Regions from separate parts of the Nigerium sp. genome, predicted to be linked through region 2. Evidence: riboswitches for the same ligand, from Rfam matches in the RefSeq annotation. Region 2 holds a riboswitch; the other holds the start of a gene.
What was found. A riboswitch is a leader RNA that binds a small molecule or an ion and turns the genes downstream of it on or off. The one in region 2 is predicted to bind FMN.

Region 1: it holds a riboswitch for FMN, as region 2 does, so the genes downstream of both, WMJ97_RS03650 (ABC transporter permease) here and ribD (bifunctional diaminohydroxyphosphoribosylaminopyrimidine deaminase/5-amino-6-(5-phosphoribosylamino)uracil reductase RibD) in region 2, are expected to answer to the same signal.

What each region holds. Positions count from the first base shown of each region.
Region 1 is NZ_JBDHZL010000009.1:39,618-43,006, forward strand. Features, by position in the region: gene WMJ97_RS03640 (deaminase) at 1-202, opposite strand, end outside; gene WMJ97_RS03645 (ABC transporter substrate-binding protein) at 304-1,317, opposite strand; gene WMJ97_RS03650 (ABC transporter permease) at 1,341-2,135, opposite strand; FMN riboswitch at 2,227-2,352, opposite strand; gene WMJ97_RS03655 (GNAT family N-acetyltransferase) at 2,408-2,899, opposite strand; gene WMJ97_RS03660 (nucleotide disphospho-sugar-binding domain-containing protein) at 3,066-3,389, shown strand, end outside.
Region 2 is NZ_JBDHZL010000064.1:106-3,494, forward strand. Features, by position in the region: gene mshC (cysteine--1-D-myo-inosityl 2-amino-2-deoxy-alpha-D-glucopyranoside ligase) at 53-1,291, shown strand; FMN riboswitch at 1,429-1,555, shown strand; gene ribD (bifunctional diaminohydroxyphosphoribosylaminopyrimidine deaminase/5-amino-6-(5-phosphoribosylamino)uracil reductase RibD) at 1,669-2,778, shown strand; gene WMJ97_RS10625 (riboflavin synthase) at 2,784-3,389, shown strand; gene ribB (3,4-dihydroxy-2-butanone-4-phosphate synthase) at 3,386-3,389, shown strand, end outside.

The DNA.
Region 1 (3,389 bases), on a different contig from region 2:
CGCGCGGGCACGCGCCCTCCAGGCAATCCGGACGCCCGGGCGCCGCCCCGTTGTACCCGGTCGCGATGATGCGCCGGTCGTGGACGAGCACGGCCCCGACAGCCCGCCGGGTGCACTTGGCTCGCCGGGCGACGGCGTCGGCGATGCCGAGAAAGTAGTCGTCCCAATCGGGGACGACGCGCGGCGATGCGATGCCGGACATGGGTGGGAGGGCCTCCTGGGGTGCGGGCGCCTCATCATAACGGGGTCACGCCGGGCCGAGGACCGGTTCTCAGCCGGGCGCGACGCCCGCAGGCGAGGTGCTCAGGCGAGCGGCTGCGTGGAGATGGCCTGGGCGGCGTCCACCGGCTTGCTGGTCAACCCCTGTTCGGCCATGAAGGACGCCATGGCCGCCCAGCGGGCCTCGTCGAGGCGTCCGTCGATCGTGCTTGTGCCCTTCCACAAGGGCAGCGTCGCCTCCAGGGTCGCCTTGGCGCGCGCCTGGGCGGCGGTGTCGTTGGCGAGCTGCGGGATGTACGTCCGCGACGTCGTCAGCGCGGCGTCCGGGTCGGCCACGGTCCGCTGGACGCCGGCGACGGTCGCCCGCGCGACCGCGCGGGCGGCGTCCGGGTGGGCGTCCAGCCAGGAGCGGGTGGTGATCAGGCTGATGCTGACGAGCGGATTCTGGCCCTCCGGGGCCAGCGGGATGGTCCGCGTGGCGAAGCCGGCCTGCCGGAACTGGACCTGGTCGTTGTTGGAGAAGCCGACGATCGCGTCGACCTTGCCGGTCGTCAGCGCCGCCTGCTGGGTGTACCCGATCTCGTTGATCTTGACGTCCGATTCGGCCAGCCCCGCGCTCTTGAGCGCGACCTGCAGCCCGAACCACGTCTCGCCGTACCTCCCCGGGACGCCGATCGTGCGGCCCTTCAGGTCGCTCAGCTTCGTGATCGCGGACGCCTGCGGCACGATCACGACGACGGGGTACGTCCGGTAGTACTGGGCGATGGCGACGAGGTCCATGCCCTCGGCGCGGGCCTGCAGCAGCTCGTCGCCGCCGGCCACCACGACGTCCTCCTGGCCGGCCGCCAGCGCGGTGAACAGCCCCTCGTTCGCGCCGTGGTGGCGCAGGGTGACGTCGGCGCCGGCGTCCGCGAACAGCCCTTGGCCGGCCGCGACGTAGTACGGCGCGAACTGGATGTTCGGGATGTAGGTGAGCCCCATCGTCACCTTCGCGGGCGCCGCGGTCGTCGGGCTGGCCGCCGACGGGGACGCCGCGGGCGAAGCGCAGGCGGACAAGGACAAGGCGAGACCGACGACGAGGGCGAGGAGACGACGCACGGTGGTGATCCTTTCGAGGGCGCTCACGACGCGGACGATCCGCGCAGCGACGAGACGACGCGGGAGCGCCGCTCGACCAGGTAGATGAGGGAGTACAGCAGGGACGCGATCGCGCACAGGATCAGGATCGTCGCGAACATGCCGGCGGTGTCGAGCGAGTCCCGCTGCATGGTCAGCAGCTCGCCCAGGCCGGCGCCGCCCATGACCATCTCGCCGACGACGGCGCCCGTGACCGACAGCGTGAACCCGTTGCGCAGGCCGCCCAGGATGCTCGGCAGGGCCAGCGGCAGCTCCACCTCGGTGAGCAGCGCCCGCGAGCCCGCCCCGTCGATGCGGGCGGCGTCCACGACGCGGGCGTCCACGTGACGGAGCCCGACCACCGACGCGACCAGGATCGGGAAGAACACGAGCAGCGCGCACAGCAGGACGATCGGCACGAGCCCGTAGCCGACCCACAGCACGAGCAGCGGGGCGAGCGCGATCGCGGGGATCGCCTGCGTCGCCCCCAGAAACGGCAAGACGGCCGAGTTGAACCAGCGGCTGCGGTGGATCAGCACGGCCAGCGGCAGCGCGACGGCCGAGCCGAGCGCGCAGCCGCCGAGCGCCTCCAGGAGGGTCGCACCGATCGCCCCCCACACGCCGGAGCCGCCGAGCAGCGCGACGAGCCGGGTGAACACGGCCCCGGGGCTGGGCAGCAGGTAGGCGGGCGGGTCGGTCGCCCAGATCGTGACCTGCCAGCCGACGAGCAGCAGCGCGCCGAGCAGCCACGGCGCCGCGCGCAGGCCGATCGCCTGCTCACGAGTGCGTCTGTCGCTCATGGCCCTCCGGTCGGGTGCGCCCCGGGCCACGCTTCGAACGAAGCAGGACGCCTCGGCGCGCCGGGCCAAGCCCGACGGACGCGGCAGCGCCCCGTGCCTCCTCCCCTCCGGACTCTCACCGTCGGCTCCGGACTTCCACCGGATCGGCCGGCACCGGAAGGTGCCGGGTCGCGGGCTCTCACCGCCGGTTCGGACTTGCACCGACCCCGGGGCACGTTTGCAGCCCGATCCTAGCGCGGACGGGGGTGGGGCTCAGGACAGATCGTGCCTGCTCAGGACAGATCGTGGCGGAACGTGGTCAGCTCGACCTCGGGCCGCGGGCTCCAGTCGCGCTCGGGCAGGGCGACGAAGCCCAGATCCTCATACAGCGCGTGCGCCGTGGTCATCCAGGGGGCCGACGAGATCACGACGGCCGACAGCCCGATGTCTTTCGCGCGCCCGAGGCACGCCTCCACGAGCTGGCGCGCGATGCCGAAGCCGCGCGAGTCGGGCAGCACGCCGAGCTGCCGGAACTCGCCCTCGTCGGGCAGGGCGATCTCCCGCTGGGACGACCCCGGCGGGCACCAGGTGACCGAGCCGACGAGGCGTCCGTCGAGCTCCGCGATGATGAACTGCGACCCGGACGCCTCCAGCGGCGCCCGTTCCAGCGTGCGGTAGTGCGGGTCGTCGTAGCTCAGCGCGCCGTCGGCGACGTAGGCCTCGCTGACGACCCGGCCGACCTCGACGAGTTCGTCGGGACGGGCGTCACGGATCGTCAGGATCATGCTGCGCATGCTAACGCCGCGCGGTTCGGCCGACGGCGGCGTCCGGGCCTGGGCGCGCAGGGTTTCCTACAACCCGGTCCTGACAACGTCAGATAGCGAAAAGGTGATGGCAACTGGTTGTCATGGCGCCCGGCATAGGCTGTGGGCGGAAGAAAAGGAGGCCGCCATGGCCCGCATCCTGATGTCCTGCGTGCCGGCGTACGGCCTGGCCAACCCGACGTTCCCGTTCGCGCGGGCGCTCGTGGCGGCCGGGCATCACGTCGACTACCTCATCCCGTCGTCGTTCCGCCGGGCGGTCGAGAGAACCGGCGCCACCCACCTCCCCTACGCCGACTACCTCGACGGCCCGATCGTGCGCCCCGACCAGCTCGTCCGGCACGGGCGCCGGCTCTTCCGCGACCAGGACGCCGAGCTGCTGGCCCGCGGCCGCGACTACGACGCCGTCGTGGCGGGCGGCATGAACCCGCGCATCCCCGAGCTGGAGCACGCC
Region 2 (3,389 bases):
CCGGTGCGGAGCGCCTCGCGCCGGACAGCCCCGCACGCATTCGAGGAGAACCATGCAGGCTTGGCCACGTCCCGACGTCCCGACGCTGGACGGACGGGCCCCCCGTCCGCGCGTGCACGACACCGCGGCCCAGGGCCTCGTCGAGGTCGGCCCGGAGGCCGGCGACGCGCGCCTCTACGTCTGCGGCATCACGCCCTACGACGCGACGCACCTCGGGCACGCGAACACCTACGTCGCGTTCGACCTGCTGCAGCGGGCCTGGCTGGACGCCGGGCTCGGCGTCCACTACACGCAGAACGTCACCGACGTCGACGACCCGCTGCTCGAGCGCGCCGACGCCACCGGCGTCGACTGGCGGGCGCTGGCCGAGGAGCAGACCGAGCTGTTCCGGACCGATATGACGGCGCTGAACGTCCTGCCGCCCCGCGACTACGTGGGGGCCGTCGAGTCGATTCCCCTTGTCGTCGAGCTGATCGAGCGGCTGATGCCGACCGGCCTGATCTACCAGGTGGACGACGAGGAGTTCCCCGACTGGTACTTCAACTCGGCGGCCGCGCCGGGCTTCGGCTCCGAGTCGCACCTGGACGCCGAGGCCGCCCTCGCGATCTTCGGTGAACGCGGCGGCGACCCCGACCGTCCGGGCAAGCGCGACCCGCTCGACTGCCTGGTGTGGCGGCTCGCCCGCGACGGGGAGCCGTCGTGGGACTCCCGGCTGGGGCGCGGGCGTCCGGGGTGGCACATCGAGTGCGCGGCCATCGCGCTGCAGCACCTCGGGGAGGGGTTCGACGTCCAGGGTGGCGGCTCCGACCTGGTGTTCCCGCACCACGAGATGAGCGCCGCCGAGGCCACCGCGGCGACGGGGCAGCCCTTCGCGCAGGCCTACGTCCACGCCGGCATGGTCGGCTACGACGGCGAGAAGATGAGCAAGAGCAAGGGCAACCTGGTCCTGGTGTCGAAGCTGCGCGAGGCGGGGCGCGACCCGATGGCGATCCGGCTCGTGCTGCTCGCCCACCACTACCGCTCCGACTGGGAGTACACCGACGCCGACCTCGACGAGGCCGAGCGGCGCCTCGCCGCCTGGCGCGGCCTGCGCAACGAGACGGCGACGATCCCCGCGACCTCGCTCGTGACCGACCTGCGCGCGGCGCTCGCGAACGACCTGGACGCCCCGGCCGCCCTGGCGGCCGTGGACCAGTGGGTCGCGGCGGCGTCCGACATCGACGGCGACGACACCGAGGGCCCGCGCACGTTCCAAGGCGCGATCGACGCCCTGCTGGGCGTCCGGCTCTGAGGCCGGCGCCGTTCGGGCGCCTCCGCGTTCCGGCCGTCTCCGGGACCCCGCGCTCGGGACGCCACCCCCGGGCGCCGTCGGCGTCCGGTTCCCGGCATTCGGCACCTCCGTGCGGGATCGGTGAAATACTGCGCCCATACGTGTTCCGGGGTCGGTGTAATTCCGAACCGGCGGTGACAGTCCGCGACCCGGGCGCCTCGGCGCCCGGCTGACCTGGTGGAATTCCAGGGCCGACGGTGAAAGTCCGGAGGGGAGGCGCACGTGGGGCCCGGCAGCGCCGTGCCCCGGCCGTGGGACGCCGCCGCGCGTCCGCGGCGCGACGCGCACCCCCCCTTTTTCAACCCCGGAGCCGCCGAACGGCGAGCAGGAGGGGTGAGATGGAGCGATCCGGCGAGGGGTACGGGCCCGGTGACCGCGTGGCGTCCGCGTCCGGTTCGGGTGCCCCCGGCCCGCGGGTCGCCCCCGAGGCGCACGTGACCCCCGACGATGTCCGGCACCTGCGGCGGGCGCTCGCGCTCGCGGCCGAGGGCCCGGTCGCGGACCCGAACCCCCTGGTGGGCGCGGTGATCGTCGGCCGCGACGGCCATCTCGTCGGCGAGGGCTTCCACCGCGGCTCCGGGACGCCGCACGCTGAGGCCGCCGCGCTGTTGGCCGCCGGCGACGCCGCCCGGGGCGCCACTACCTACGTCTCCCTGGAGCCCTGCAACCACACCGGACGCACACCCCCGTGCTCCGCGGCCCTCCTCACCGCCGGCGTCGCCCGCGTCGTCTACGCCCTGCCCGACCCGAACCCCGTCGCCGCCGGAGGCGCTCAGCACCTGCGCGCCGCCGGCGTGGACGTGACCGGCGGCGTCCTGGCCGAGGAGGCGGCCGCGCTGAACCGCACCTGGCTGCACCGGGTGCGCACGGGGCGTCCGTTCGTCACCTGGAAGTTCGCCGGCACCCTCGACGGCCGCGCCGCGGCCGCCGACGGGACGTCACAGTGGATCACGGGCCGGGCGGCGCGGGCCGACGTGCACCGGCTGCGGGCCCGGTGCGGGGCGATCGTCACCGGCACGGGCACGGTGCTCGCCGACGACCCCCACCTCACCGTCCGCGGGGACGCCGCGCCGTCGCGCCAGCCGCTGCGCGTGATCGTGGGGGAGCGGCCGGTCCCTGCCGGGGCCCGGGTGCTCGACGACGCCGCCCCGACCAGGGTGTTCGCCACGCACGACGTGGCCGCCGTCGCCGCCGAACTCGGGCGGGACGGCGTCCATCACGCGCTGCTGGAGGGCGGCCCGACGCTCGCGGCCGCGTTCCTGCGCGCCGGCCTCGTGGACGAGGTCGTCGCCTACCTCGCGCCCACCCTGCTGGGCGCCGGGGCGTCCGTCGTGGGGCCCCTCGGCATCGGCACCATCGGCGCCGCCTTCCGCCTGACCACCACGGACGTCACCGTGCTCGACGACGACGTCCGCGTGACCGCCACCATCCACCCAACCAAGGAGTGACCAGCATGTTCACCGGCATCATCGAGGAGCTCGGCACCGTCGAGTCCCTCACCCTCGGCCGCGAGTCGGCGGTCCTACGGGTCCGCGGGCCCCAGGTGCTGACCGACGCGACGCCCGGGGCGTCCATCGCGGTCAACGGGGTCTGCCTCACGGTCGTCGACCACGACGACGAGTCGTTCTCCGTCGACGTCATGGCCGAGACGCTGCGTCGCAGCAGCCTGGGGGCGCTGCGACCCGGGTCGCGGGTGAACCTCGAACGGGCGATGGCCGCGTCCGGACGCCTCGGCGGCCACATCGTCCAGGGGCACGTGGACGCCACCGGCGAGATCGTCGCGCGCGAGCCCGGCGACCACTGGGAGGTCGTCACGATCGCCCTCCCGGACGCCGTCGCCCGCTACGTCGTCGAGAAGGGCTCGATCGCCGTGGACGGCATCTCGCTGACGGTCGCGTCCGTCGCGCCGGGCCGCTTCACGGTGTCGCTGATCCCCACCACGCTCGCCCTCACGACCCTCGGCTCGGCCCGCGTGGGCGACCCGGTGAACCTGGAGGTCGACGTGCTCGCCAAGTACGTCGAGCGCCTGCTCGCCCCGGCCGAGGAGGTCCTGTCATGA